DNA from 2 places in the Butyricicoccus sp. genome. Region 1 is predicted to be linked to the other one. Evidence: a T-box and tRNA genes for the amino acid it is inferred to sense, from the RefSeq annotation. Region 1 holds a T-box; the other holds one or more tRNA genes.
The links. The T-box of region 1 lies ahead of ACWVX6_RS02495 (valine--tRNA ligase). A T-box ahead of a tRNA ligase gene usually reads a tRNA of that ligase, here a tRNA-Val.
Positions count from the first base shown of each region.

Region 2: it has a tRNA-Val gene. The T-box ahead of ACWVX6_RS02495 (valine--tRNA ligase) is inferred to sense a tRNA for this amino acid. The anticodon was not compared.

Region 1 is NZ_CDRQNY010000004.1:34,526-50,391, forward strand. Features, by position in the region: gene cbiD (cobalt-precorrin-5B (C(1))-methyltransferase CbiD) at 1-404, opposite strand, end outside; gene ACWVX6_RS02455 (RidA family protein) at 870-1,250, shown strand; gene ACWVX6_RS02460 (tryptophanase) at 1,396-3,051, shown strand; gene ACWVX6_RS02465 (sodium-dependent transporter) at 3,330-4,742, shown strand; gene ACWVX6_RS02470 (TIGR03943 family putative permease subunit) at 5,310-6,260, opposite strand; gene ACWVX6_RS02475 (CobW family GTP-binding protein) at 6,273-7,406, opposite strand; gene ACWVX6_RS02480 (YjbQ family protein) at 7,978-8,430, opposite strand; gene rfbA (glucose-1-phosphate thymidylyltransferase RfbA) at 8,444-9,301, opposite strand; gene ACWVX6_RS02490 (MerR family transcriptional regulator) at 9,415-10,839, opposite strand; gene ACWVX6_RS02495 (valine--tRNA ligase) at 10,966-13,587, opposite strand; T-box leader at 13,668-13,879, opposite strand; gene nspC (carboxynorspermidine decarboxylase) at 14,943-15,866, opposite strand, start outside.
Region 2 is NZ_CDRQNY010000012.1:21,306-37,171, reverse strand. Features, by position in the region: gene ACWVX6_RS05905 (DUF1284 domain-containing protein) at 1-256, shown strand, start outside; gene ACWVX6_RS05900 (BlaI/MecI/CopY family transcriptional regulator) at 740-1,162, shown strand; gene ACWVX6_RS05895 (M56 family metallopeptidase) at 1,215-2,312, shown strand; tRNA gene ACWVX6_RS05890 (tRNA-Val) at 2,450-2,525, opposite strand; gene efp (elongation factor P) at 2,568-3,134, opposite strand; gene ACWVX6_RS05880 (hypothetical protein) at 4,444-4,623, opposite strand; gene mtaB (tRNA (N(6)-L-threonylcarbamoyladenosine(37)-C(2))-methylthiotransferase MtaB) at 4,707-5,984, opposite strand; gene ACWVX6_RS05870 (hypothetical protein) at 6,438-6,734, shown strand; gene ACWVX6_RS05865 (C40 family peptidase) at 6,806-8,164, shown strand; gene ACWVX6_RS05860 (hypothetical protein) at 8,228-8,779, opposite strand; gene ACWVX6_RS05855 (sodium-dependent transporter) at 9,571-10,938, opposite strand; gene tadA (tRNA adenosine(34) deaminase TadA) at 11,019-11,519, opposite strand; gene ACWVX6_RS05845 (SHOCT domain-containing protein) at 11,527-12,546, opposite strand; gene mreB (rod shape-determining protein) at 12,594-13,625, opposite strand; gene ACWVX6_RS05835 (type II secretion system protein) at 13,779-14,696, opposite strand; gene recD2 (SF1B family DNA helicase RecD2) at 14,711-15,866, opposite strand, start outside.

The DNA.
Region 1 (15,866 bases):
TCCGTGATCTGCTGCCGCGGCCCGGGATTGATCGCCGCTTCTCCGACCGGCATCGCCAGTCCCGGGCGGGTAATTCGTCCGACGCCGGCGCCGCCCTCTATGGTAACGCCCTTTTCGATTCGGCGCACGGAAGCCGTGATGCGGACCCCGTTTGTGATGTCCGGATCGTCGCCCGCGTCCTTGCGGACGGTGCAGACAGCCGCGTTTCCGCTCATATGCGCGTCCTCGACCGGCAGGCAGAAGGTGATGCCGCCCGGCGTGTGCAGGTGAATCTCCGGCGGCGCAATTCCGGTCAGCAGCAGCACAGCCGCCGCCTGCGAGGCCGCCGCCGCGCACGAGCCGGTTGTCCAGCCGCGGCGAAGCGCCTTGCCGCCGCGGTAAGCGGTGAGTTTTTCGTCCGGCATGCGGTGCACCTCCCTGTGAAATGTAATCCAATTTATTATAGCATACGCAGGCTTTTATTTGAAGTGCAAACGCGGGATGTCTTTTCCCTGCCCCGGTTAGTCGGTGTCGGAATTTTTATTATTTTCCGCGGCAGTACCGCTCTCCCTGCGATTCTTCATGAATTCTTCATCGCATTGTTTTAGTAGGATAACAAAAATTTTTTATAAATTCGCGCTTTAATTACCATGTTCTGTAAAATAATAAACTTTTCTAAGTGCGAGGTGAAAAAAGTAAATATTTTACGCAGTATTTTTGTACAAAAAGTCTGTTCAAAATTATCATTTTTCACAATAGTTGTTGATAATATTGATAAATACGCGAGATTTTTTTATTCATTCATCCAAATTGCACAAATACATCTTGACAAAGAATTTTAAAAGTGATAAATTTATCTCACGAAAGGACGAAAGGAGGCTGAGCAGGAAATGAAAAAGGTTATCTGTTCGGAACACGCACCCGCAGCCATCGGCCCGTATGCACAGGCAATTGCAGCAAACGGTATCGTATTTACTTCGGGTCAGCTTCCGATTGATCCCGCAACCGGTGCTTTTCCGGAAGGGATCGCAGCACAGACCAAGCAGTCGCTCACCAATGTAAAGGCAATCCTTGCTGAGGCAGGAACCGGTATGGATCAGGTGATCAAGACTACCGTCTTCCTGAGCGACATGAACAATTTCGGCGCGATGAACGAGGTTTACGCCACCTTCTTCGGTGAAGGCAGCTATCCCGCACGCTCCGCTGTGGAGGTTGCAAGACTTCCCAAGGACGCTCTCGTCGAGATTGAGGTAACCGCTCTCCTGCCGTAAGGCAAACCAAAAAGAAAAGAAAACAGCAAAAAAGAAAGGTGCTGTCCGCTAAGCAAAGCCGGAACCGGAAAACCGACTTTGACAACCGGGGTACCTCCAAAACACAAACGGCGTAAAACGCACGATTTAATGGAGGTAATGAAAAATGAACAAGAACGAGAAGCACTATCCGCTGGATGTAGCAATGCCGCAGCACTGTGCATACGCTGTACGCGATCTTCCGCAGGCAACCGTTGAGCAGCGCGAGCGCGCACTGAATGCAACGCACTGGAACGAGTTCGCATTCCCGTCCGGCATGCTGACCGTTGATATGCTGTCTGACTCCGGCACCACCGCAATGACCAACCAGCAGCTGGCTACCCTGTTCCTCGGCGACGAGGCTTACGGCCGCAACACCGGTTATTACGTTCTGCTCGACACCTTCCGCGACATCTTCGAGCGCGGCGGCGAGAAGAACTGGAAGAAGATCATCGACCTCGTTCGCACCGACTGCCGTGACATCGAGAAGATGATGGACGAAGTTTATCTGTGCGAGTACGAAGGCGGCCTGTTCAACGGCGGCGCAGCTCAGATGGAGCGTCCGAACTCCTTCATCATCCAGCAGGGCCGTGCAGCTGAGTCCGTTCTGATGGAAATCGTTAAGAAGATCCTGGCTGCTCGTCATCCGGGCAAGGTATTCACCATTCCGTCTAACGGTCACTTCGATACCACCGAGGGCAACATCAAGCAGATGGGCTCTGTTCCGCGTAACCTGTACAACAAGGAACTGCTGTACGAAATTCCGGAAGGCGGCTCCTACGAGAAGAACCCGTTCAAGGGCAACATGGACATCGAGAAGCTCGAGCAGCTGATCACCTCTGTTGGTCCGGAGAACGTACCGCTGGTATTCACCTGCATCACCAACAACCCGATCTGCGGTCAGCCGGTATCCATGGGCAACCTGCGTGAGATCAACCGCGTAGCTCATAAGTACGACATCCCGCTGGTATTTGATACCGCTCGCTGGGCTGAGAACGCTTACTTCATCAAGATGAACGAGGAAGGCTACGCTGACAAGTCCATCGCTGAGATCGCTACCGAGATGTTCTCTTACTGCGACGCATTCACCATGTCCGCTAAGAAGGACGGCCACGCTAACATGGGCGGCATGCTGGCATTCCGCGATAAGGGCCTGTTCTGGCAGAAGTTCTCCGACTTCAACGAAGACGGCACGGTTAAGACCGACGTTGGCGTTCTGATCAAGGTTAAGCAGATCTCCTGCTACGGCAACGACTCCTACGGCGGCATGTCCGGCCGTGACATCATGGCTCTGGCAGCTGGTCTGTACGAGTCCTGCGACTTCGGCTATATGCATGACCGTGTATCCCAGTGCGAGTATCTGGCACAGGGCTTCTACAAGGCTGGCGTCAAGGGCGTTGTACTGCCGGCAGGCGGCCACGCTGTATACATCAACATGGACGAGTTCTTCGACGGCAAGCGCGATCACACCACCTTCGCAGGCACCGGCTTCTCGCTTGAGCTGATCCGCCGCTATGGTATCCGTGTATCCGAGCTGGGCGACTTCTCCATGGAGTATGACCTGAAGACTCCGGAGCAGCAGGCTGAGCTGGCTAACGTAGTTCGCTTCGCAATCGACCGCAGCCGTCTGACCAAGGAGCATCTGGACTATGTAATCGCAGCTGTTAAGGCTCTGTACGAGGATCGTGAGTCCATCCCGAACATGCGTATCGTTTGGGGCCACAAGCTGCCGATGCGTCACTTCCACGCATTCCTGGAGCCGTACGCAAACGAAGAGAAGTAATTCCCTGTTCTATCCTTTCGTGAAAGGCGATACCGCATAATTGCATAAATTGTGCGGTATTCACGCCAATACCGCAGCAAAGGCGCCGCGGCATTGCATAACAGGAATTTCTCCTGACCTTTTTATAACTTGATAATCAGGGCGTAACCTGTGCCGCGTGGAAAGTGCACAGGAAAGCAAAGGACAAGGGCGTTCTTTTTCCCAGAAAACTAAACAGTTTCTGCGGCAAAGAGGACGCCCTTTTTCTATCCATTTACACATTAAAGGGGTGTAAGATAATGAGTAAAGAGCCTAAAAACTTAGAACAGAGAGATGGTTTCCAGAGTAAATGGGGTTTTATTCTGGCATGTATCGGCTCTGCGGTTGGTATGGGCAACATCTGGCGTTTCCCGATCATGGTGCAGAAGTACGGCGGCATGACCTTCCTGCTTCCCTATTTTATCTTTGTAATTTTGATCGGCAGTACCGGCGTTATCGAGGAGTTCGCTCTCGGCCGTCGTGCAGCCGCAGGTCCGGTTGGTGCGTTCGGTATGTGTACCAAGGAGCGCACCGGCAGTGAGAAATCCGGTAAGGCCATCGGCGCAATCCCGATCATCGGTGCATTGATGCTGGCAATCGGCTACACGGTCGTTCTCGGCTGGATCTTCAAGTACACCTTCATGTCCCTCTCCGGCAGCCTGTTCAATCTCGGCACGGACATGGGCGCAATCGGCGGCACCTTCGGCATGACCGCACCGGAGGCAGAAACGCTTCCTGAAGCCCTCAAGGCAATGGCGTCGGCCGGCTTCTTCGGCATCGGCAACGGCGTATGGCAGATCGTTGCACTGGTCGTTTCCCTCGCCATCATGGTAATGGGCGTTGCAGGCGGCATTGAGAAGGCAAACAAGATCATGATGCCTGTTCTGTTCGGTCTGTTCCTCGTACTGGCAGTCTACATCGGCACTCTGCCCGGCGCATCCGAAGGCTATAAGTACATTCTGACCCTGAATCCGGCCGGTCTGGCTAAGCCCGACCTGTGGGTATTTGCATTCGGTCAGGCGTTCTTCTCCCTGTCTGTTGCAGGCAACGGTTCTGTAATCTACGGTTCCTACCTGTCCAAGAGCGAGGATATCCCGTCCTCCGCACGCAACGTAGCAGTATTTGATACCCTTGCAGCTCTGCTGGCAGCAATCGTTATCATTCCGGCAATGGCAGTTGTTCTCGGCGCCGGCATCAACGACGTAAAGGGCGGCCCCGGCCTGATGTTCGTTTACCTCGTAAACGTATTCAACGCAATGCCTGCCGGCCGTATCATCGGCGCGATCTTCTACGTCTGCGTACTGTTCGCAGGTGTATCCTCCATCGTAAACCTGTACGAAGCACCGATCGCCTTCCTGCAGGAGCAGTTCAAGTTTAAGCGTGCAGCAGCCGTTGGCACCATCGGTGTGATCGGTCTGGTCGTTTCCATCGCAATTCAGCCGTGGACCTCTCAGTGGATGGACGTTGTTTCCATTTACATCTGCCCGCTCGGCGCTGCTCTGGCTGGCGTTATGTTCTTCTGGGTACTCGGCAAGGAAAAGGCACTTGCTGCTGTTAACGAAGGCGCTAAGAAGCCCATCGGCAGCTGGTTCTTCCCGCTTGGCAAGTGGGTATACGTTATCTGTGCAATTGCTGCACTGATCCTCGGCATTATGTACGGTGGCATTGGCTAATCCCTCAAGCCGTCACCAGTCTTTCAAAAGACGTTCATGGAGTTTATGAATCGTCTGTATCCCCCTTTTGTCCCTGTCCCCCGTCACTGCTGTGTGGCGGGGGACATGCTTTTCTAATTAGAAATTAGCAATCAGCAGGCAGTAATCGCTGCATGCAAAGCAAAACCCCGGCTTTGCCGTACTTGACAAAACCGGGGCTGCTCGGGTATAATATACCCAAGGGATGCTGTTCAGGCAGTCAGACCTTAATTGATTAGCGATTTTTAGTCACTGACCGTTCGAGGCCTAATCGAGCGGTCAGTGCGCTTTTATACAGAAAATGTACAGCAGGATTACTGCACATACGAAAAGCCGAAGCAATTTCTTCTGCATTTGCGACACCTCCTTTCCTCCCCAAACCGAGGAAAGAAAGAAGGTCTGACCGCTATCGGAACAACATCTGCTTATAGTATAGCATATACGACAGAATATTGTCAATAAACCGTCCTTTCGGGCGGTTTTTGTTGTTATAGCAGAAAAGAGACGAACCAAGCAGGCTCGTCTCTTTTTACGTTGTATGGAGAAGATTCAGTTAAAGTAAACGATATCTTCCTTCGCCTTTTCGGCGGGTTCTACCGTGATGGCATGCAGCACCGGACCGGGACCGCGGTACTGCGGCAGCTCCTCGACGGTGATGGACGCCGTTACCTTGACCCAGTCGCGGTTATGCAGCTGATCGCGGTCGGGATAGCGGCAGAGGAAGCCGAGGAAGGTGACGTCATCCGCGCAGCAGACCATGCCGAAGCGGCCGGGCACGAAGCTGTCGGCGGGCACATCCTTGCCGACGTATGCCTGGGCAAGAAAGCGGACGGTCTTGCCGTCATACTTCATCGGGTCGCCGGTGGCGTCGATGTACCAGAGGCCGTAGTCCTCCGGCTGGATGTCGATGATATCCGCATCCACGTCAAACGGCAGCGGCATATTGCGGGCGTAGTCCTCGGAATTGCCGTTCACGTCATCCAGATAGATCGCCGCACGCGGGTTCATCGCCTTGATGTTCTTCTTGTACAGCATATCCTTCAGCGCGTCCGTGCAGCGGTTGAACACAACCAGATCCGCAGTGGTGATATGCTCGAACATCATCGGGCCGATGTTGTTGGAATACAGCTCAAACGTGGTCGCATCGACCGTGGTGACGATCTGGTACAGCTCCCAGCGGGCAGGAAACGCCTGCATCAGCTTTTCCAGCTTCCACATGCCGTTGTACTCAACAAGAATGCGGTCCGGCTGGTATTTCTGCTCCACGCGCTTGAGGATATTCGGCGTCAGACGGTCCTCGGACTCGATCGGCACAAGCGCGGTGCCGTAGTGCAGCAGCCACTTCTCGTCGTACTCCTCGATGCCTTCTTCGCACAGCAGCAGCACCGTGCGCTCGTTCTCGGTAAAGTTCGGGTCCGCGAGAATGTCCTGAATGAACTTGGTCTTGCCGCTCTCCAGAAAGCCGGTAAAGACGTATACCGGAATAGGTTCGTTAGCCATAATCTGGTTACCTCACTTTTCGTTTACGCCGAACAGCGCAGCGATGCGCTCCTCATCCAGTTCGGAGCCGATGACGCACAGACGGCCGGTGTAATCGGCAGTGCCGCGGCGAATTTCGGGTGCGCCCGGAACGTAGTCAAAGTGCAGCCACTCGCCGCCGTCTGCGCACGGAACGATGCCCTTTGCACGCAGTACGGTGCCGAGCGTAACATCACCGAGCGCGGTAAGTGCCGCGTTAAGCTCGGCCTCGGTGTACTTGCGGGTCGTTTCCTTACCCCAGGAGGTGAATACCTCGTCAGCATCGTGGTCATGGTCGTGACCGCAGCAGCAGTGACCGTCGTGGTCGTGATGATGATGGTGCTCGTGGTCATGCTCATGCTCATGGTCGTGGTCGTGGCAGCCGCAGGTGCAGTGCTCGTCATGCTCGTGATGATGCTCGTGCTCATGCTCGTGGTCATGCTCGTGCTCGTGGTCATGCTCGTGCTCATGGTGGTGATGATGATGCTCGTGGTGCGGCTCGTGCGCGATTTCCTCGAGAACCTCCGCAACGAGGTCGCGGCTGCCTTCCATGGTGGAGAGCAGCTGCTCGCCGGTCAAATCCTTCCACGGGGTGGTAACGATGCGGGCGTGCTCATTCAAGCCGCGCAGCATGGCAACGGTCTCGTCGAGGCGCTTCTCCGGGCACTCAGCCGTGCGGGACAGCAGGATGGCACCGGCATGCGCCACCTGATTCTCGAAAAACTCACCAAAGTTCTTGAGGTACATCTTGGCCTTGAGCGCGTCAACAACGGTTACAAAGCTGTTCAGCTGAACCTCGAGGTGCGCGTTCTGTACCGCAGCGATAACATCCGACAGCTTGCCGACGCCGGACGGCTCGATCAGGATGCGGTCCGGATGGTACCGGTCCACAACATCGTGCAGCGCCTTGCCGAAGTCGCCAACCAGCGAGCAGCAGATGCAGCCTGCGTTCATCTCGTTTACAACAATGCCGGCATCCTTGAGGAAGCCGCCGTCAATGCCGATCTCACCGAACTCGTTCTCGATCAGAACAACCTGCTCACCCTTGAGCGCATCGGCCAGCAGACGCTTGATGAGGGTCGTCTTGCCGGCACCCAGAAAACCGGAAATAATATCAATTTTAGTCATGCTTTGTCGCTCCATTTCTATGCACGGCACAGGGATTCCCGAACCGTACTTAAATTTTCCGAACGCTTATATTATACCACATTTATCGAAAAAAGAAAAGCTATTTGGTTAGCGGGCGCTAATCTTTCTGACTGCGCGGCGCGTGAGAGAGCCGCGACGCAACAAAACCCCGGCCCTGTCGCTTGACAAGACCGAGGTTCTGCGGGTATAATATACCCAAGGGATGTTGCTAAGCAACCAGACCTTTCCGTATCATAGTTAAACTAAGATGACCGTTCGGGCCCTACTCCGAGCGGTCATCTTGCTTTTATACAGAAAATGTACAGCAAAATCACTGCACATACCAACAGCTGTACTGCCTTTTTCTGCATCCGCGCCACCTCCTTTCCTCCTCGAACTGAGGAAAGAAAGAAGATCTGACCGCTAATGGAACAACATCCGCTTATAGTATAGCATATCCTGCGGAAATCTGTCAATCAACCGCCTTTACAGGCGTTTTTTTATTTTTTGCACAAAAAAAATGGAGAACGGAACGCATTTTCCATTCTCCACTTTCCATTCTCAATTTGAATTATTCTCCCATCACCTGAAAGACAATATCCCGCACGCGGTTGCGGGTATCGCACTCCACAAGGGTCAGATTCTGCCACGGGCCGATGGTGATCTCGCCATTCACGAACGGGATAACGATAAACGGGCTGAGCAGCGCCGCCTTGATGTGCGACGAGCCGTTATCATCGTGCCAGGTATCGTGGTGGTGGTAATGAATGACCGCACCGGTCTCATCGCGGTAGGGCGAAAAGACGTCCATCGCCGCCTTGAGGTCATGGTAGACCATGCCCGGCTCAAACTCGAGCGTGGTCAGACCGGCAACGCCGCCGGTGGTAAAGCCGGTGATCGTGCCGGACTTCATGCCGGTCTTGCGGCAGGCGTTCTGCACCGCTGCGCGGAAGTCATCGGTAACGTCAATCATGCCCATGTGGGCCTTGGTTTTGTAGGTTTTGGTTTCGGTATAAACAGGCATTTGCGATTCTCCTTTAGAGGCACTCTAAGTAGCGGCCGTACAGCGTTTTGCTGAGGTCGGCGGCGTGACGGAGCAGCGTCTGACGGCTGATATAACCGCGCGCGTACGCAATCTCCTCCAGACATGCGATGTAGCGGCCGCTCTCATCCTGCACGCGGCGGACAACCTGTGCGGATTCGAGCAGATTCTCGGCGGTACCGGCATCCAGCCAGACGAAATCCCGGTCGAGCTTTTCAACGTGCAGCTGACCGCGTTTCATGTACTCGATATTGACATCCGTAATCTCCAGCTCGCCTCTTGCCGAGGGCTTGAGTCCGCGGGCAATCTCCATAACCGAGTTATCGTAAAAATACAGACCCGGAATGATATAGTTAGACTTCGGATAGCGCGGCTTCTCCTCGATGGAAATCGCACGGCCCTGACCATCAAACTCCACAACGCCGAACGCACGCGGGTCATCGACATAGTAGCCGAACACGCAGGCGCCGGATTTCATCTGCACGGCACGGTCCAGATAGCTCTGGAAATTGGGGGAATAGAAGATATTATCGCCCAGAACAAGGCAAACCGAGTCATCCCCGATGAACTGCGAGCCGATGAGCAGCGCGTCCGCGATGCCGCGTGCAACCTCCTGCACCTCGTAGGTGATGTTGACGCCGAAGCGGCCGCCGGAACCGAGCAGACGGTAGAACGGGCCTTCCTCTCCGGGCGGGATGATGATGAGAATATCGCGGATACCGGCCTGCAGGAGCGCAGCCAGCGGATAGTAGATCATCGGTTTATCGTATACCGGCAGCAGCGGTTTGCATACCGGACGTGTCATCGGGTACAGGCGCGAGCCCTTACCGGCGGCAAGAATGATTCCTTTCATTGGCTATTCCTCTATCTATATGGTTTTGTGAGATTAGTATAGCACATTTCGGGCAAATAAGAAAGCAATTTTCTAATAAAGCAGAGAGTGGAGAGCACTTCGCTCTCCACTCCTCACTCTTTCTCAATCGTCAGCACCGAATGATACGGCATCGGCTTTCCGTCCACGGCGTTATCGCGCGATGCGCCGCTGAATTCATACTCGTACCGGAAATCCAGCCCGTCGAGATGCGCCTCCTTGACGTTTTTCGTATCCGGTGCATCGTATTCCCAGCCGTCGTCAATGATGTCATCCCTCATGTGGGCGGCATACAGCCAGCTCCATTTGGCATACGCGGCCGCAAAGGCGTAATACACCGTCATGCGCTCCTGATAGCCGCACGAGCCGTTCTGCGAATCCGAAACCACCGTCACAGACTGCACATAGCCGTCCGCATCGGTTTCGACCGTCACATCGGATACAGAATCGCCCAGCGAGAAGAAATACCTGCCGCCCATTCCCACGTCGCTATTCCAGCTGCCGTCCGGCCGGACATACGGCGCCATGCCCTGATTATATTTCAGGCAGTCGTTGCAGTTCTCCACATACTCCGCAAGAGTCAGCTCGCCGCGATTGGGCGGCAGCTTGGCGTACAGGTCAATGCCGTAACCTGCGGCTGCTCGCAGCGCGATCACCAGCAGGTACAGCGCCACTCGATACCAGCGCACCTCCCGCTCGCGGACAACGATGCTGCACCCGTTCTCCAAATCCCACGGGAGCTCCTCTTCTTTGCACGCGCGGTAGCACTTGTAATTGTAGTACCAGTCGAAGAGCGGCAGCGCATAGCAGTTGCCGTAGCCGAACACGCCCCACAAACGGGCATATGCGGTGCGGATGGACAGCTTTTCTCCGTCCTCATCGCGGACGGACAGCCCGAATATCCACTTGCCGGGCGTTGTGCCCCAGTAATGCAGCAGCACCGGCTCGAACACGAACGTCAGCAGCCAGCTGACATACCCGCACGCGAGCGTCCACGCCAGACTCGCCCTGAAATTCTCCGGATTGATGCGGAACACCCACTGCGACAGCATCGACCACAGCAGACCATACAGTCCGGCATCCACATTGCGGGCAAGGTAGCGCCGCCACGGACAGCCGGTCGGCGGGATGCGGTCTTTCTCGCGCGGGTCGTCTGCGGGCAGCACGATGGACTGATACCGGTCTACATCCAGCCCGTTCCACTCCGCTCTGTCCTCGCAGATGGCGCGGCACATCGCATACGCCAGTTCGCTCTCGCGGATGTCCCCCTGCAATACGTCGAGCTGGCCTGCCGCCGCCTCGGGCAGCGCTTTCTCGCCGCTCTCGATGGCGCGGATGTCGGGCACGCTCAGGCGCAGCCGCCGCAGCAGCATGATCTTCCGCAGTGTCTGTACATCATCCTCGGTGTAGTCGCGGTAGCCGTTCTCTCCGCGTGTCGGCTTGAGCAAGCCTTCCTTCTCGTAAAACCGGATGTTCGCCCGGGATAAGCCCGTCCTGCGCTCTGCTTCCGCTATGTTCATACGATCACCTTCCCTTCTATTGATTACATTATAAGGGATAAAGCGGGTTTACAGTCAAGTGTTTTCGGGGAAAATGTTAAGAAAAAAGAGTGGATAAAACTCCACTCTTTCTTATTTTAATTCAGCTTAATTCAGCGCTGCAATGGACTCTTCCAGCTTTGCGAGGTGCTCGCGCAGCTTTTCGGCCTTTTCGCGCTCGGCTGCAACAACCTTCTCGGGTGCCTTATCGACAAACTTCGGGTTGTTCAGCTTCTTCATAACAAAGTCGATATCAGCCTCGACCTTGCTCTTTTCCTTGCCGAGACGGGCCCGCTCGGCCTCGAAGTCGATGAGGTCGCCCATCGGCATATAGATCTGTGCGTCGCCGGTGACGACAGAAGCCATCTTCGCAGCGTCCGCCGGAACCGCGTCGATCAGTTCAATCTCGGAAGCGTAAGCCAGCTTGGGGAAGAAGCCTGCGCCTGCGGAGAAGGTGTCCTTCTTCTCGGTCAGGATGAGCACCTTGGCCTTCTTGGAGGGCGGTACGTTCATCTCGGCACGGCGGTTGCGGATGGCGCGGACAGCGTCCATCAGGCTCTCCATCTGTGCCTCCTCCGCGGCAAAGTGCAGCTCGTCCTTGTATTCCGGCCATGCGGATACCATAACGGACGGGCCTTCATGCGGCAGCGCCTGCCAGATGGTCTCGGTGATGAACGGCATGAACGGGTGCAGCAGCTGCATCGCGCCGCTCAGCACATAGCAGAGCACCTTCTGTACGTTCTCGTCGCCGGTCTGCAGACGGGTCTTTGCAATCTCGATATACCAGTCGCAGAAGTTCTCCCAGATGAAGTCGTTCAGCTTGGCAGCTGCCAGACCCAGCTCGTACTGGTCGATGTTGCGGGTAACATCGGCAACCAGTGTGTTGAACTTGCTGATGATCCACTTGTCCTCGATGGCAAGGTCGCTCGGCAGCTCGACTGCCTTGTCCTTGTCGATGGTCAGGTTCATCTGGATAAAGCGGGATGCGTTCCAAATCTTGTTGCAGAAGTTGCGGGACGCCTGTACGCGCTCATCCGAGAAACGCATATCGTTTCCGGGGCTGTTGCCGGTTGCGAGGGTGAAGCGCAGCGCATCCGCGCCGTACTGGTCGATGACCTCGAGCGGGTCGATGCCGTTGCCGAGCGACTTGGACATCTTGCGGCCCTGTGCATCGCGCACCAGACCGTGGATATAAACCGTCTCGAACGGGGTCTCGCCCATGTGCTCCACACCGGAGAAAATCATGCGGGCAACCCAGAAGAAGATAATGTCGTAGCCGGTAACAAGCGTAGAGGTCGGGTAGAAATACTCCAGCTCCTTGGTCTTATCCGGCCAGCCGAGCGTGGAGAACGGCCACAGCGCAGAGGAGAACCAGGTATCCAGTACGTCCTCCTCCTGATGGATATGCGTGCCGCCGCACTTCGGGCAGGTGCATACATCGGTCTTGGAGACGGTCATCTCGCCGCAGTCCTCACAGTAGAACGCCGGAATGCGGTGACCCCACCACAGCTGACGGGAGATACACCAATCGTGTACGTTTTCCATCCAGCGCAGGTAGGTCTTGGAGAAGCGGTCGGGCACGAACTTGGTCTTGCCCTCGTTTACTACGTCCATCGCGGGCTTGGCGAGCGGCGCCATCTTGACGAACCACTGTGCCGAGGTCATCGGCTCAACGGTGGTGCCGCAGCGGTAGCAGGTGCCTACGTTGTGCTCGTGGTCCTCAATCTTGACCAGCCAGCCGCCTTCCTCAAGGTCCTTTACAACCGCCTTGCGGCACTCGTAGCGGTCCATGCCCTCGTACTTGCCGCCGTTTGCGTTGACGGTCGCGTCCTCGTTGAACACGAGAATCTGCTCGAGGTTGTGGCGCTGACCCATCTCGAAGTCGTTCGGGTCGTGGCACGGCGTAACCTTAACACAGCCGGTGCCGAACTCCATGTCAACGTACTCGTCACCGAAGATCGGAATTTCGCGGTTCATGATCGGGAGGATGCAGGTCTTGCCGATCAGGTGCTTGTAGCGCTCGTCGTTCGGGTTGACGGCAACGCCGGTATCGCCCATGAAGGTCTCCGGACGGGTGGTCGCAACGACCAGATCGCCCGAGCCGTCCGCGAGCGGATAGCGGATGTGCCACAGCTTGCCCGGCTGGGTTTCGTACTCAACCTCAGCGTCGGACAGAGCGGTCGCGCAGTGCGGGCACCAGTTGATGATGCGGTGGCCCTTGTAGATCAGGCCCTTGTTGTACAGGTTTACAAAAACCTCGCGGACAGCCTTGGAGCAGCCCTCGTCCATAGTGAAGCGCTCGCGGTCCCAGTCGCAGGAGGTGCCGAGCTTCTTGAGCTGGCTGATGATGCGGTTGCCGAACTTGTCCTTCCACGCCCATACGCGCTTGAGGAACTCCTCACGGCCGAGGTCGTAACGGGTCAGACCCTCCTCCTTGCGGAGGTTCTCCTCTACCTTGATCTGGGTTGCAATGCCGGCGTGGTCGGTGCCCGGCATCCACAGCGCCTCGTAGCCCTGCATACGCTTGGTGCGGATGAGGATATCCTGCAGAGTCTCGTCGAATGCGTGGCCCATGTGCAGCTGGCCGGTAACATTCGGAGGCGGGATAACGATGGTGTACGGTTTCTTGTCCGGATTGACCTCGGCGTGGAAGAAGCCGGAATCGACCCAGAACTTGTACAGCTTGTCCTCGACCGATTTCGGGTCGTAGGTCTTAGGCAGTTCGCTCATTGATCTATCTCCTTCAATTTGATTTACGATATACATGCGGGATACTTCTGTGCAAACAAAAAAGAGCATACTCATCCCGACAACAGGACGAAGTATGCTCCGTGGTACCACCTGAATTCGCGTAAAGACGCGCACTCGTTGCCCCGTAACGCGGGTTAGACGGAACAGCTTAACGAAAATTCGGCTGTTCTGCTCCAAAGCGACCTTCTTCTTCCCCGCCGAGGTGCTTGCACCGACCGCACCCTCTCTAAACGCGCAAAGGAAAAATACTCCTCTTTTTCACTGCATTTGTGCTATTAACTTTAATAGTATAGCTGTTAAATTCGGGTTTGTCAAGGGATATCCCTTGTTTTCCGGCACTGACCCTCTGGGGCACTTGAACCGCGCAGGCGGTTCACCCTATCCGGGCGGCAGCTTTTTTCAGCACCGGCTGAGCGGGGCACTCGAACTGCGTGAGCGTGTTCGCCCCTGACGGGCGGCTTCTTTTCTGCTCCGGCTGAGCGGGGTACTTGAACCGCGCAGGCGGTTCACCCTATCCGGGCGGCAGTTTTTTCGCTGAACCTCAGCGAGGGGGATTCGCCGTCTGCGGACGGCGGGGACGTTGCGGCGCCCGCCGCGGGGGCAAAAAGGAAGGGACACCTGCGGTTTCCCTTCCTCTTTGAACTCCTACCTTTCCCTTGCTTCCTAATCTGGCGCAGATTTCCTATATGTGACCGCTTCGAAAAGGGGAACGACAGAGGATTTTTTCTTCCGTGTCTTTCTCAACATATTCGCAGTGTCAGATACATTACTGCTACACATGTGATTTCATCTAAGCAGGCGCGACATAACAGTGTCGCGCAAGTCGTCAGCACGTTATAATGGACAGGGCCTACGAAGATAAATTGTACCAAACGCTTAATTCGCAGGTGCCGTGCGGTATAACGTGTTAAAGAGTTGCGCGGCACGGTTATGCCGCGCCTGCGTAGAGTAAACCGTATGTGTAGCAGTACGTTGTCTGTGAACTGCGAATATTTTGCGAAACAAACGCAACGGTAACCCGACTGCCGTTCCCCTATTTCGCAGCGGTCACATGTCGGCAATCTGCGCCAGACTATCCAAGGGAAAGGGGTGATTCACAAGAGGGTGGAAACCGCAGGTGTCTACCCTCTTGTGCCCCCGCCGGGTAGGCGCACTCCCCGCTGAGGTTCAGCGAAAACCTCCCGCCCGTTAGGGGCGAACACGCTCACGCAGTTCGTGTGCCCCAGTCAGCCGGTGCAGAGAAAGGAGCCGCCCCGTCGGGGCGAACACGCCTGCGGCAGTTCGAGTGCCCCGCTCAGCCGGTGCAGAGAAACAGGCTCCCGCCCGGCAGAAACTTACGACAGTCTCCGCTTAAACTCCTCATACCCAAACATGCGCACGACCTCATCCGTGCCGTCGGCGCGCCGGATGGCGATCAGCGGCAGCGGCATGCCGTTAAACGTATTGGTCTTGACCATGGTGTAGAGCGCCATGTCCTCGAACACGACCTGCTCACCGGCGCCGAGCGCCACATCGAACGAATACTCACCGATGACGTCGCCTGCGAGGCAGGAGCGGCCGGTCAGCAGATAGGTGAACGCCTTTTTGCCCGGCTCGCCGCCGCGGTACACCGGCGGACGGTACGGCACCTCGAGCACGTCCGGCATATGGCACGCCGCCGAGGTATCCAGAATCGCAATGTCCTTATGGTTGTGCATCACCTCGAGCACGGTGGAGACCAGATAGCCCGCATTCAGCACAACGGCCTCGCCCGGCTCCAGATAAACCTGCACCTTGTACTTTTTCTGCAGATAATCAATGCAGTGCACCAGCGTTTCCACATCGTAATCCGCACGGGTGATATGGTGGCCGCCGCCGAGGTTGATCCATTTCAGGCCGTCCATATACTGACCGAAATTCTGCTCAAATGCAGCGACAGTCCGCACCAGATCGTCCGAATTCTGCTCGCAGAGCGTGTGGAAGTGGAAGCCCTCAATGCCGTCGAGCAGCTCCGGCTGAAAATTCTCTATCGTAATGCCGAGGCGCGAATCCGGACCGCACGGGTCGTACATTGCGTGGTCGCTCGGCTGCGTGGAGCACTCCGGATTGAGCCGCAGGCCGCAGCTCTTCCCTGCTGCACGGGCAAGGCTGCCGTAGGCCTTCCACTGCGTGAACGAGTTGAACACAATATGGTCGGCGTACTCCAGAATCTCGCGGAACTCGCCCTCCGCGTAGGCCGGCGCGTAAACATGGGTCTCGCCGCCGAATTCCTCATGACC
Region 2 (15,866 bases), on a different contig from region 1:
TGTCTTTGGTTCGGATTCTCTATGCGCGCACTGCCCGCACCACACCGCCGACGACCTGTGCGAAGCACAGGAAAAGGTCTCCCGTTTTGACCGAAAGACGGTCGAATACTTTGATCTGCACGAGGGCGAGTATGTTTATCAGGACCTGATCCGTGCAATCGACACACAAATGACCCCGGCCATGCTGGAGGATATTTGTCGCGGATGTGCGTGGTACCCCGTCAGCGCCTGCAAAAAGAATATCTGCGGAAAATGAAATGAGGCACACCGAAAGGTGTGCCTCAGCTTGTCGAAAAAGTCAGATTTCTATTTTGCGCTTCGTGCGACAGCACGTATAAAATAGAATTTGCGCAGCAAATTCATAAAAACCGGGGGCGTGGTCCAGACCACCCTCTCTTGCCGCTATGCGGCAATTCACCTTGTGTACCTCGGTTTTTACACAAGGGAAGAAAAAATGTGTCCGGAGGACGCGGTTTTTCTTCAGCATTCGATCGAAAGCGTGGTTTCGATCGAGAGGCTGCCCGAAAAACGATAGTTTTTCGACAGCCTCAGGCACACCGAAAGGTGTGCCTCTCCCCCTGTCGTCCGAAAACATGTTGTCACTTCTCACAATTTATCATGTCCAGTTTCAGATATTCCTACAAATTTCCATCAAGATATTGACAACCACCTTAAAGGTGGTTATTCTTATCTTATAACAAACACCTTACAGGTGATTATCAAAACAGAGGTGAGGCCAATGAAACGCTTCAAGCTGTCCAACTCCGAGGAAATTCTGATGGACACCTTATGGCGGGAAAACCGTCCGCTCACAACGCTGCAGCTTGCCGAAAAAGTTACGGAAGCCCGCTGGAACACCAATTATATCGACAAACTGCTCGGTCAGCTTGTCAAAAAAGGCATGGTGCAAGTCAGCGGTCTGCTGCAGAACGGACGCTATCAGTCGCGGCAGTTTGTCCCCTGCTACACCAAGGACGAATTTCTGGCGAACATGCTCGAGGAGCAAGGCGTGAACCAGGCACTGTTTGCCCGAATCGCCGTGGCGCTGTTCAAAAAACCTGCCAAATCAAACGAATCCGAGCAGGAAGAAAAGCTGATTGCCGAGCTGGAAAAAATGGTCGATCAGTATGAAGCTGCGCTGCAGAACAAAGAAGAGAAATAATATGCAAATAACCCTGTTTTCCTTTATATCTGCACTTTTGTGGAGCAGTTTGTTGATCATCGTAATCTATCTTGTGCGGTGCACACGCTTCCGGCCGCATTTCGGCGTGCTGACCATGGTGCTGCTGTACCTGTTCTGCGCCGCGCGCTTGCTGCTGCCGCTCGAGTTTCCGCACGCAGTGATTGTGAGCGACAGCGTCGTGTATCCGCGCATCTACAGCTTTCTGACGCGCAAGCCTGAGCCGGTCACACACCTGTCGGTCGGACTGCTTTTGTATGCAATCTGGCTGTTCGGCACAGTTTTTCTGCTGATTCGTTACGCGCTGCAGTATCGCAAAGCCATCCGCGCTGCGCGGCAAGCCAGGCCATGGGACAGCCGCACGGCTTCCCTGCTGAGCGAGATCCGGCGTCAGACCGGCCGCACCATCAAAGTTCGCGGACGTACAGCCGCGAATATCGAATCCGCCTTTGGCGTAGGTGTGCTGCGCCGATATATCATTCTGCCGAACAAGACGTACACAGATGCCGAGCTGCACTACATTCTGCTGCACGAGTACACGCATTTTCTCAACCATGATACGGCTGTCAAGCTGCTCGTAACGCTGTACTGCATCATTTTCTGGTGGAATCCGGTCGTATACCTGCTGCAGAAGGATTTGGAACAAACGCTCGAGCTTAAATGCGACCGTGCGATTGCACAGACGCTGAATGCGCAGGAACGCACAGCCTATCTGCGCGCCATCCTCGCCGCGATGAAGCAAAGCTGCACACAGCAGCCGGTGCCGCAGCCGTCCACGGCCCTGTTTCGCGCCGAGGCGGACAAGGCCATGCGGGAGCGATTCACCGCCGTGCTCGCCTGCGCAGAGCAGCCGAACGGCCGAACCGCAAGCGCCGTACTCATCGGCAGCTTTGCCGTCCTGCTGGCACTGTCGTATGCGGTGCTGCCGCAGCCGGCATTCGAGCCGCCGGCCGAGCCTGACAGCAGCTCGACCGTCTATTTTGACGACGAGAATGCCTATCTCAAGCAAAGTGCGGACGGACGATACTGGCTGTGCATTGACGGCCACAAGCCGTATGAGCTGACAGAAGGTGACGTGCAATTTTATCTGGAGCACTCGGTTTTCAAATATATCCGCGAGACCGAGCAATAAAAGGCAGCTGCCGAAGGATAGCGGCAGCACAGAGAGTAAAAGCAAAATGTGGGACGAAAATAGAAGCAGCTGAGATGTGGGGTCTCAGCTGCTTTTGTGCAGACAAAAGAAAAAGCCACTCAAAATGAGTGGCTTGGTGGTGGACATTAACGGGTTCGAACCGCTGACCTTCCGCACGTCAAGCGGATGCTCTTCCAGCTGAGCTAAATGTCCAAATCAGGGATGGCGGCTGCCATCCCTGCTGGCTGCAAATTTTTACTTGGTCTTGCTGCGGCCCAGATACTCACCGGTACGGGTGTCGATCTGGATGCGCTCACCCTGCTCGATAAAGATCGGAACCTTAACAACAGCACCGGTCTCAACGGTAGCGGGCTTGAGTACGTTAGTAGCAGTGTTGCCCTTAACGCCCGGCTCGGTCTCAGTGATCTCGAGCTCAACGAACAGCGGCGGCTCAACTGCGAAAACGCTGCCCTTGTAGGAAAGAACCTTAACGTTCTCGTTCTCCTTCACGAAACGGAAATCGTCGCCCAGAGTATCCTTGCTGATCGGAATCTGCTCGTAGGTCTCGTTGTCCATGAAGTAGTACAGGTCGCCTTCATTGTACAGATACTGCATCTCGCGGCGCTCTACGAAAGCCTCCTCGAACTTAGCAGTCGGGTTGAAGGAGGTCTCAGTAACCGCACCGGTTACGACGTTCTTCATCTTGACACGAACAAAAGCAGCGCCCTTGCCCGGCTTTACATGCTGGAACTCAATAACCTGCTGTACCTGACCGTCCATTTCAAAAGTTACGCCGTTACGAAATTCACCTGCGGTCATAATCGCTATGCCTCCAAATAATAGTATTTTTTACATCATTAAGCATCATTCGACTGTTCATACAAAACAGTGCTTGTATATAATACCCTATTTTCGCGTATTTTGCAAGAGGGTAACGCATATTTTCTTGAAAATTTTTATTGCGGTGGAACTCGGCGCTTTCCTGCACTGGTTGACCGGGGCATACGAACTGCCGCAGGCGGGTTCGGCCCTAACGGGGCGGCTCCTTTTCCTGCACCGGTTGACCGGGGCATACGAACTGCCTCAGGCGGGTTCGGCCTAACGGGGCGGCTCCTTTTCCTGCACCGGCGGACCGGGGTGCGCGAACTGCGTTAGCGTGTTCGTCCCTAACGGGCGGCTCCTTTTCTGCACCGACCCAGCGGGGCACTCGAACTGCCGCAGGCGTGTTCGCCCTTTCCGGGCGGGAAGTTTTCCGCTGAACCTCAGCGGGGGGATTCGCCGCCGCTGCGGCGGGAGCGTCGCGGCGCCCGCCGCGGGGGCAAAAAGGAAGGACAACCTGCGGTTTTCCTTCCTCTTTGAACTCCTACCTTTCCCTTGCTTCCTAATCTGGCGCAGATTGCCGACATGTGACCGCTTCGAAAAGGAGTACGGCAGAGGATTTTTTCTACCGTGTCTTTCGTAACCTGTTCGCAGTGTCAGATGCCATTCTGCTACACATGTGATTTCATCTAAGCAAGCGCGGCATGACAGTGCCGCGCAATTCGTCAGCGCGTTATATAGACAGCACCTGCGAAGATAAATTGTACCAAACGCTTAATTCGTAGGTGCCTTCCGGTATAACGCGTTAAAGAGTTGCGCGGCACTGCTATGCCGCGCCTTGCGCAGAGTAGCCCATATGTGTAGCAGTAATGTATCTGCCCCTGCGAACAGGTTGAGAAAGATACGGTAGAAAAACTCCTCTGCCGTTCCCCTATTTTCGCAGCGGTCACATGTCGGTAATCTGCGCCAGACTCTCCAAGGGAAAGGGGAGAAAATCAGAGGGTGGAAACCGCAGGTGTCTACCCTCTTGTGCCCCCGCCGGGTAGGCGCACTCCCCGCTGAGGTTCAGCGAAAAACTTCCCGCCCGTCAGGGGCGAACACGCCTGCGGCAGTTCGAGTACCCCGCTCAGCCGGTGCAGAAAAGAAGCCGCCCGTTAGGGGCGAACACGCTTACGCAGTTCGCGTCCCCCGGTCAGCCACTGCCGAAAAGACCGCCTGCGCGGTTCGCATTTCCTCAGTTGCCCTATGCCGAGAAAACGAAAAAGGCACCGCTCACGCGGTGCCTCTTCCCTTCTGTGGATATGTCAGCCGCTCAGCAGCAGCAGTTGCCGCAATTACCGCAGCCGCCGCAGGTATTATCACCACAGGTACCACAGGTACCGCAGGAACCGCAGCCGCCGCTGCCCTGACCGCAGCATACCCAGATCAAGATGATCAGGATGATGATCCACCACCAGGAATTTTCGCCCCAGAAGCCGTTAGAAGAACACATACTGTCATTTCCTCCTATCAAAGATTTCATTACATTCTATGGTAAGAGGCCGAAAGTGGTTACACATTCTCCATTCTCAATTTTCAATTCTCAATTTTCACCAATACGCCGTCCTTGTGCAGACCGATAACCTTTACGGTGACCGGATGATTTTTCTCCGCCTGATCCTCTATATATACAGGAAAGCCGTAGCGTCCGTGCGCCGCCCACAGGCCGCCGGTCGGGTGCTCGGGCAGCGCATACAGCGTGCGGCCGACAAACTGCTTTCGATAGGCAGTGCTGAGCGTCTCCGCCACCTGCTTTGCCCGCTCGGCGCGGGCGGTTTTGGTCTGCTGATCGAGCTGACTCGGCATGGCGGCCGCCTTTGTGCCCTCGCGCACAGAATACGGGAATACATGCACGGACGCGAACGCGCATCTCTCCAGAAAGGCCAGCGTCTGCGTAAACTCGTCCTCAGTCTCGCCCGGAAAGCCGACAATCAAATCGGTCGTAACCGAGCAGTCCGGAAACGCACGTCTCAGCCGCTCGACACACCGGTAAAATTCCTCGCTCGTGTAGTGGCGGTTCATGCGCCGGAGAACGGTATCGCAGCCGCTCTGCATGGACAAATGGAAATGCCGTGCGAGATTGGCAAAGCCGGCAAGCCGTTCACAAAACGCATCGTCCACCGCCCGCGGGTCGAGGGAGCCAAGCCGAAACTGCACGTTCGGCTGCGCGGTCAGCAGCTTCTCCAGCAGCTCGGTGAGCGGCACCTGCGGCTCGAAGTCCTTGCCGTAGGACGCGATCTCGATGCCGGTCAGCACGATCTCGTGCACGCCCGCGTCAGCCAGCCGCGCCGTCTGCTCGAGCGCCTGCTCGACCGGCAGTGAGCGCACCCGCCCTCTCGCATACGGAATGATGCAGTAGGTGCAGAAGTTGTTGCAGCCGTCCTCGATCTTGAGCAGCGCGCGCGTGCGGCCGTGCGGGATACCGGCAGGCAGAGTCTCAAAGCCGCTGTCCTCGCTCTCACGCACCTGTACGGCCTGTCCGCTGACGGCCTGCTCGCACAGGTCGATCACCTGCGCCCTGTCTCTGGTACCGCAAATAAGGTCGATCTCGCCGGTGGCGCGGACACGCTCCGGATCGGTCTGTGCAAAGCAGCCGCACGCCGCGATAACCGCGTTCGGATTGTCTCTCCGCAGCTTGTGGAACGCGCGGATATTCTTATGGTCGGACACCGATGTTACCGTACAGGTGTTAACGATCACGGCGTCCGCGTCCTTATCCACGATCTCATGTCCACGCGCCTGCGCCAGCTGACTGAGCGCCTGCGTCTCAAATAAATTAACCTTGCAGCCCAAGGTGAAAAAAGCAAATTTCACAAATGTACATTCCTTTGCTCTCAGCGGCCCGACACGCGCTCTGTGAACGCCTATATATAATAGGTAACACCGCATAATTGAACAAGAGCGATTTGCGAGGAATTTTGCGTACTAACGAGGCGTAGTTTTGCGGTAATACTTGATGTATTACCGTGAAATTACAACGAAGTTAGGACACAAAATTACCGCAAAGCGCCGCAGCTTTAATTGTGCGGTGTTGCCTATGGTGTTCGATCGGGTTACAGCGTCTGTAACCTTACTCTCGTGCGCGTGCGGCCGCTGTGGATTTTCGCTGTCGATTCCTGCGTTTTTTTCGCGTTTGACAGGCTCTATTTTATCACAAAAATGCGAAATTTCAAAACAATGTTTGACAAACCTGTTCGAGCATGCTATACTGTAACCGTAATGTAACTTTGGAATGTAACCATTTTGTAACTATAAGGAGTGCAGATAATGCCTACCACCAAGAAGAATAACCTTCTGGAATACAAGGGTCACCCGCTGATGCGTAAGGAAAACATCATCTATTACGGCTCGATGAGTGACTCTCACATCATTATGATGCAGATCCTCGAATCTAGTGATTACAAGGGTCTGCCGGTTGCAAAGCGTGTATCCGTACAGCTTCAGCAGACCGATCCCAACGTACGTATGAAAGAGCGTATCGTCAAGAAAACCGAGAAGAACAGCATGTGGGCAGCGATGGATATTGCATCCATCTGGCTCGGCAGAGCACTGCACACGAAGTAAGACTTCACCGCAGCTTGCTGCGGCAGTGTAAAGGCTGTTTTCTCCCATTTTGAAACGGAGGCTTCAATTTCATGTCTTTTTCTAAAAAACTCGCTCGCTTCGCACTTTCCGGTGCACTTGCGATGTCGATGGTCCTGCCGAACTCGCTGGCAGTATTTCAGGCCAAGGTAAACGCAGATTCGCTTTACCTGCGTCAGTCCCCCGGCGGTGCAGTGATCACGACCCTCTCCAAGGGTACCACGGTTGCGGTACTGAATAACAGCTCCAGCTGGTACAAGGTATCCGTAAACGGCAAGGAAGGCTACGTCAGCGGCGAGTACCTGACCGGCACCACCGCAACCAACGTTGCACTCGGCACCGGCACTGTAAAGTGCTCGAGCAGTGTAAATTTCCGTTCGGCGCCGAACACCTCGTCCACCTCTTACGGTGAGCTGAAGAACGGCACCAAGGTAAATGTAGTCGGCGTAAGCAGCGGCTGGTACAAGGTTACATACAATGGCAAGACCGGCTATATCCACCCGGATTATATCACGCTCGCAAGCAGCTCCGCCGGCACCGCCATCGCTCCGTCGAACACCGTTACCTCTACGACCGGCACCGCCGGTACGGTGAAGTGTTCCTCGAGTGTAAACCTGCGTTCCGAGGCCAATACTTCCTCTTCCATTCTGGCAGAGCTGAAGAACGGCACCGCAGTTACCGTTGTCAGCACCGCGAACGGCTGGTGCAAGGTAACCTGCTCCGGCAAGACCGGCTACATCAAGCAGGATTATGTATCGACCACCGGTTCGGCATCCAATAACACGTCCGCGTCCACCGGTACGGCAGCAGTAGTTAAGTGCTCCTCTACCGTAAACTTCCGCTCTGCGGCAAGCACCTCTTCCACCATTCTCGGTGAGCTGAAGAACGGCACCGCTGTTACCGTGCTCAGCACGTCTAACGGCTGGAGCAAGGTATCCTACGCAGGCAAGGCCGGCTACATCAGTGCGGACTACCTCGTAACTGCTTCGTCCGGTACGGCGATCACCCCGTCGAACAACGCAGCTTCTGTCTCGATCAGCGCAAAGCGCCAGAGCGTGCTGAACTATGCTGCACAGTTCCTCGGTGTTCCGTATGTATACGGCGGCAGCACGCCGAGCGGCTTCGACTGCTCCGGCTTCACCTCCTATGTGTTCAAGAACACGGTCGGCTCCATCCCGCGTGTCGCTCAGGCACAGTATGATGCCACCACCCGTGTTTCCCGCGACGACCTTCTGCCGGGCGATCTGGTATTCTTCGGCAGCAGCACCTCGTCCATCAGTCATGTAGGCATTTATGTCGGCAGTAACCAGTTCATCCACGCACCCAGCACGGGCGATGTGGTTAAGTACTCGTCGCTGACCGGCAGCTATGCGACCCGCTATCAGGGCGCAGGCCGCGTAATTTTTGAGTAAGGTTACATACCAGAAATCCCTTCGGTTTTCCGAAGGGATTTTTCTTTTGCCTGTTGAGAGCGGTTATCCCAGCAGCACCGCTTCCCCGTCCTGCCACTGTATGGTCTGCGGCATGAAGTCCCGCTGTTCCATGCGGGTATTCCACTGTGCGGCGAACGCATCGGAGAGTGCCTGCGCGGTCTGCTCGGGCAAGGTGAAGCCTTCCAGCTTGATGGTCCGGCAGGTAAGGCTGAGTTTGCCGTTTGAAACAGCTGCGCTCCACGCGCCGTACAGCTTGCAGCGCTCCGGCAGAAACAGCAGCGCCGTGCGCAGCTTGCCGGGTACCAGATTGCTTTCCGTCAGTGCTTGACGGGTTACGGCTGCCGTCACGGCAATCGTGCCGTCACGGCTGATTTTGACCGCCGTGTCCTCGACCGGAAACGGCAGCGCTTCGGTCAGCACAGACGCGATATCGTCCTCCGTGATGTGAAATTCCATTGCATCGCCCTCCTCGGGTGCGGCAGGCGCTGTGCCGGTATCCGCCCTGCCCATCAGCATATTTCCCAGCATCAGCAGGCACAGGAACAGGCATACACCTAAGATTACGGTATAGACTGCGCTTTTTTCCTCCTGCATGGCGGGTGCCTCCCTTTTGCTTCTTGCAACAGCTTATGCGGGATTGGGGTTTATATGCGTGCTATCGGATGCGGAATTGGAGCCAGCCTTTGGCTGGGAGGTTCGCCGCACCCGCGGCGGTGGGCAAAAAGGAAGGGACACCTGCGGTTTGCCCGTAGGCTGCTAAACATTGTTCCCGCGCCGTGCGCGGATTCAATGAGTGCCCTTCCTCTTTGAACTCCTACCTTTCCCTTGTTTCCTAATCTGACGCATACCAGAGACCGGCGACCGCTTCGAAAAGGAAAACGGCAGTCGGGTTACTCTTGCGTGTCTTTCTCCGCCTATACGCAGTTCACAGATAATCTACTGCTACACATATCGGCTGCTCTCCGCAGGCGCAACGTAAGGTGAATTGCCCGAAGGGCAGGAGAAGCCACACTGGGGTGCCCCGCCGTGCAACCCATCTGCACATTGCTTCACCGCAGGGTCAATATCCATTTTCTATTCTCAATTACTGCTTCGCATACGAAAAAAAGCACCGCTTTCGCGGTGCTTTCAGCTTGTCAAAAAAGCAATATTCGATTTTTATGCTTCGTGCGGCAGCACGCATTCAATCGAATTTGCTTTGCAAATTCATAAATTCCGGGAGCATGTATCTCGGAATTTATACAAGGGAAGAAAAAATGTGTCCGCAGGACGCGGTTTTTCTTCGAGATTCGCTCGAAAGCGTGGTTTCGAGCGAGAGGCTGTTCGGAAAACAAAGTTTTTCGACAGCCTCAAAGCACCGCTTTCGCGGTGCTTTTCGCATTTCTTTAGAAGAACTTATCCTTAATGCCGAGTGCAAAGATGATGAGCACGATAATCGGCAGGATATAGCTTACATAGAAGCGGATATTATCCTTGACCTTGAGTCCGCCGCCTTCGTTGGCCTCCTCCTTGAAGTTCTTCCAGCCCCAGCCGCAGCGGGAGGTGCAGAACAACAGGTAAACTAGCGAACCGAGCGGCAGCCAGATGTTGGACACGAGGAAATCCTCGAGGTCGAGCACATTCGAGCCTGCGCCGAACGGCTGGAAGCCGGACCAGACATTGAAGCCGAGCACGCACGGCAGCGACAGCAGGATCATCAGCACGATGTTGATGGCTGCGGTCTTTTTGCGGCTCCAGCCGGTTAGATCCATGCAGCAGGACATGATGTTCTCAAACACGGCGAGGACGGTCGAGAAGGCCGCAAACGCCATGAATACGAAGAACAGACTGCCCCACAGGCGGCCGAACGCCATATGGTTAAAGATATTCGGCAGCGTAACGAAGATCAGGTTCGGACCGCTGTCCGGTGCCACGCCGAAGGCAAAGCACGCCGGGAAGATGATCAGACCGGCAGTAAATGCTACGAACGTATCCAGAATTGCAACATTGACGGCCTCGCCGAGCAGCGCACGGCCCTTGCCGATATAGCTGCCGAAGATAGCCATCGCGCCGATGCCGAGCGACAGCGTGAAGAACGCCTGATTCATCGCGGCAACGATAACATTGGCGATGCCGCACTCCTGCATACGGCCGAGATCCGGAATCAGATAGAAGCGCAGGCCCTCGCCCGAGCCTTCGGTCATGATGCTGTTGATCGCCAGAACGACCATGATGGCCAGCAGAATGATCATCATCACCTTGGTCACGCGCTCCAGGCCGCCCTGCAGACCGAACGAGTTGATCATAAAGCCGATGACAACAACCGCAACCATGCAGACCGTCATAACCACCGGCTTGCCGAGCATTTCCGGGAAGGCTGCCTGCACCTGCTCACCGGTCGCGCCGACAAATCGGCCGCTGACCGTCAGGTAGAAGTAGTACAGCATCCAACCACACACGGTGGTGTAGAACATCATCAGCAGATAGTTGCCGATCATCGCCAGATAGCCGTGGATATGCCACTTGCTGCCCGGCTTCTCGAGCGCCTGATACGCCCGCACCGGACTTTTCTGGCTCGCACGGCCGATGGCAAATTCCATCGTCATGATCGGCAGACCGAGGATGAGCAGGAACAGCACATAGCACACAACGAACGCGCCGCCGCCGTACTGACCGACCATCCACGGGAACTTCCATACGTTGCCCACGCCGATGGCGCAGCCTGCGGAAAGCAGGATGAAGCCGAGACGTGAACCGAGTCTTTCTCTTGGCATTGTTTATTTTTCCCCTTTTTTCTGTGCCGCGTATTGAGTAAACTGCAATATCGGCACGACTTACATACTATAATCAAGCGTCATGATTGTTCTTCGACGCGTGATTTCTCTAATTTTCGGATTTCTTTCCGTTTTTTACGCAGCTCACGGAAGAAATTCCGCAGAATGTCCGCGCATTCCTGCTCCAGCACGCCGCTCACCAACGCAGGCTGATGATTGTACGGCAGTGCGAACAGATTTATCAGCGAGCCGCACGAGCCGGCCTTCGGGTCGGGTGCGCCGTAGTACACGGTTTTCATGCGCGAGTTGATGAGCGCACCTGCGCACATCGGGCACGGCTCGAGCGTAACGTACAGGTCGCAGCGGTGCAGCCGCCAGCCGCCCAGCTTTTTACACGCCTTCTCGATGGCCTCGATTTCTGCATGGTGCAGTGCGTTTTTTTTGGTTTCCCGTCGGTTGCGTCCGCGTCCGACAATTTTGCCATCGCAGACAACCACCGCGCCGACCGGCACTTCGCCCTCATCCGCCGCCTTTTGCGCCAGCTTGAGCGCGGCCTTCATATATTTTTCCTGTTCGGTCATAAATTCCTCAGATTTTCCCGAGCAGACGCGCTTTCGCCTGCTCAAATTCTTCATCTGTCAGGTGCCCTTTTTCGTGCAGTCCAGCCAGCCGCTCCAACTGGTCGATCATATCCGCCTTTGGTGCAGTTTTCCTTGCTTCTCCGCGCATTTCCTCGAACGTCAGCAATTTAGCGAAGCTCTCCATTGCCTGCGGTTCAAAGAACAAGGTTGCAGCACCGCCTGTCGGTGCGTCAATCTCTACCGCTGTGCTGCGCTCGTCTACCTCGCGGTATTCCGTACGGTCCGGTTCACCCTCCTGCAAACTGGTCTGAATGCCGACGATTATGCCGATCACGATGCCGATTACCAGACCGACAATATTCAGCAGAAGTGTACCGAACAAGCCAAAGACAAGTGCCAGCGCCGAACCGATCGCAATCGCTCTGCCGGTCATAAGACCGCCCTCTGTGCCGTGTACCTGATACGCCTCCCGACGCAGTTCTCCCGCTGCCTTTACCGAGCGAATCGAACGAACCGGCAGCTCACCGCTCTGCAGGCTGCCCTTGCCCGTGTAGAGGCCCTTATCCCGACGGAAAAAGCGCAGCGCATCGCCGTCGCGCCAGACCTCCAGCTTTGCCTTCGGCAGCAGTCCGCCGCCGTTTTTAACGGCAACCGTGAAGGTTTCCGCAGGCTTGTCCGTCGGCTCACCGGCACTGCGGCAGTCGAATCCCCAGCTTTGCAGCACCGCAAGATTGTCCGCGCCGTAGGACACGGAAAGCGCGGCATGGTTTCCGCTGCTGTCGGTCAGGGTCAGCGCGACAGGGCGCAGCTTGTACACACGAAGCATGCCCTGCATTTCGTCCGGCTCGGTCGGTGCCGCGTCCGCGGTAAGCGTATACGCGCCCTTGTCCAGCGTGAGCGGCAGCTGCCCGCTGCCCTCGTCGGTCGGCATCAGCGTCCACGCCGCCGGCTCGGAAAATAAGTAATAGCGTCCCGCCGGTACGAACGGTGCGTCCTCTCGAATAGCTGCAACTACGTTTTTACTCATCAGAATTCACCCTCCTCGCGTTTACCGGTAACTTGAATTATGTACTTTTATCGTTTCATTTGTCTTTGCCGCGACAGATTCATCGTGCCGTCCTGCATTTTCGACAGGTTTTCCAGACAGTTGCCGGTACCGTACGCCACGCAGGAAACCGCTTCGTCCGCAACGCGCGTCGGAATGCCGGTCTTGGAGGCGATCAGCTTATCGAAGCCCCAGATCAGCGAACCGCCGCCTGTCATGGTGATACCGTTGGCGGAAATGTCGCCGGTCAGCTCGGGAGGTGTGCGCTCGAGCACCCAGTGCACCGCCTCGACGATCGCCGAGGAGACCTCCTCGAGTGCATCGAGAATCTCACTCGAGCTTACGGTAAACGTGCGCGGCAGTCCGGTCATCAGACAGCGTCCCCTGACCTCCATGATCGCTTCCTCGCTGCGCGGATACACACAGCCGACCGTGCGCTTGATCTCCTCTGCCGTGCGGTCGCCGATCAGCGCATTGTGCTTACGGCGGACGTACTTGACAATGGCCTCGTCGAACTTATCGCCCGCGACCTTGATGGACGTGGACTCGACAATGCCGCCGAGCGAAATAACCGCCACATCGGTCGTGCCGCCGCCAATATCGACCACCAGATTGCCGTTGGCCCTGTTGATGTTGATACCCGCGCCGATAGCCGCCGCGACCGGCTCCTCGACCAGAAAAACGCGCTTTGCGCCCGCCTGCGTGCCCGCATCAATGACGGCACGCTCCTCCACCTCGGTGATGATGGACGGCACACAAATGACCACATTCGGCTTGAACAGGTGGATGCCCTGCACCTTTGCGATGAATTCCTTGATCATGCGCTCGGTCATCTCGTAATCCGAAATAACGCCCTCGCGCAGCGGACGGATGGCGACAATGTTGCCCGGTGTACGGCCAAGCATGCTCTGCGCTTCCTCGCCCACGGCAAGAATTTTACCGGAAACCTTGTCCACCGCCACAACGGACGGCTCGTTAAGTACAACACCCTTGCCCTTTACATAGACCAGCACGGTTGCCGTGCCGAGGTCGATGCCGATATCGCTCGAAAAAAGCGACATCTTTTTCGCGATTCTTTGCAGAAAAGAAGCCATATTTCATTCCTTTCTCCGCGCTCTGTTCGCGTGGATTGACAGTATTACCATTATACAGATTTTGTGCGCCATTTGCAAGACTCCGGGGCAAATACCGAAAATTCGACAGAGAAAACGGCATCACTCCGGCAGCGTGTTCTTATACTGCTGGAATCTGACATCGTTTTCCACCTGTTCTTTATAGGCTGCATACGCCTCCGCCAGCGTGTCATATTTCGTTCCTGTGGTATAATCCTTAAAGGTGTTGAAACTGTTGATATGGTCCGCAATCGCAACATAGCTTTTGCCCTTGTTGCTCCGGGCCGCGGTAATCGTTTCGGAGATGTAAAAGCCGCCGCTCGCCCGGCTGACAATGACCGGTATCTGCTTGCCCGCACCGACGGCATTTGTATCGACCGATGTCCAGAACAAATAGCGGTTGCTCTCGTTCGTGGAACTGCCGAGAAACGCCCATGTGCCCCTGTTCAGCAGGCTGTCGCTTCCGATCTCTTTCTTCACCTGGGGCACCATAGTGGAATTGGTGCACTTCGAGTCGATCTCAAAATTCTGATTATAGTTCAGTTTCTTCAAAATACCGGTCCGATCGAGTATGTCGTGCAGCTTCTCGTTCCAGTCGATCGTGCTGCCCGATGTGCTCTTGCCCTTCCAGTCAAACACGATCACAGCCGCTGCGCTGTCGTAGTACACCTCGCATTCCCCGCCCGCAGCAGGGATTCCTTTCCAGTTTGCGGTATCTCCTTGCGCCTTAGAATGGGTAACGCCTGCAATTGTAATGGGATCTCTCGACTGCCAGTCATCCTGCTTTTGCTTCAGCCTGACCGTCTTGCTCATGTTTTCGCTGTCCTGCTCCGTAACCGCAGTCAGCACATCAATATACGCCGCCCGCACCTCGATGAGGTCGGATGCCTCCAGACTTCTCTCGATATACTGTATCAGCGCCGGTATCATAAATGCCGCAAGGATCGCCAGAATGACCAGCACAACGATCAATTCCACCAGCGTAAATCCCTTGCAGGTATTTTTCTCTTTCTTCTGCATTTTATCAGCACCTTTTACTGAACTCCGGAAGTTTCGGCTAACCTAAGACGAGCTTTCAGCGCGCTGTACCGTCTGCCCTTCTGGTTGTTATTTACCATATACGCTACCACATCCTGACTGCCGACGATAACCAGCAGGCGCTTCGCGCGTGTGATCGCGGTGTAGAGAATGTTGCGCGTAAGCAGCTTGCGCGGCAGACCGTCCGACAGAGCGAGCACCACCGCGTCAAACTCGCTGCCCTGCGATTTATGTACGGTAACGGCATACGCCAGCTCCAGCTCGTTCAGCATATCAAAGGTATAGGTCGCAATGCGGTCGTCAAAGCGAATCACCATGCACTCCTGCTGCGGAAAAATGCGGATGATCTCGCCAACGTCGCCGTTGAACACGCCGGTTCCCTGCTCGTCGTCGCCTTGCTTTTCCCACACGATGTCGTAGTTGTTTCGCACCTGCATCACGCGGTCGCCCTCGCGGAAAATGGTGTCTCCGAAGCGCTTTTCCAGCTTGCTTTCACTCGGTGGATTAAGCGCCTCCTGCAGACGGCGGTTGAGCGGAATGGTTCCGCTGCCGTGCCGCTTGGCAGGCGAAAGCACCTGTATCTGTGCAGGAGTGAAGCCGTAATGCTTGGGCAGTCTCTGGGCGCAAAGCTGTGCCACCGTTTCGATAACAGACGCCGGATCCGCCCGTTTCATGATGAAAAAGTCGCCGTCCGCGCCGGATGGCCTGGGCATTTCACCCGCATTGACCGCGTGCGCGTTCATGACAATATCCGACTGCTGCGCCTGACGGAAAATCTCAGTCAGCTGAATGGTCGGCACCCGATGTGAGGTGATCAGGTCGCGCAGGAAGTTGCCCGGGCCGACCGGCGGCAGCTGATCGGCATCACCGACGAGCACGAGCCGTGCACCGTGCGGCAGCGCATTGATGAGCGCCTGCATGAGCGTGATGTCCACCATGGACACCTCGTCCAGAATGACCGCATCGCACTCGAGCGGATTGGTCACACTCCGGGCAAACACCGTGCGTCCGCCGCCCGCAAAGCCTGCCTCGAGCAGCCGGTGGATGGTTTTCGCCTCCATGCCGGTCAGGTCAGAAAGACGTTTTGCCGCGCGGCCGGTCGGCGCAGCGAGCAGCGTGTCCAGTCCCAGTGCCTCAAACACCTGCAGGATG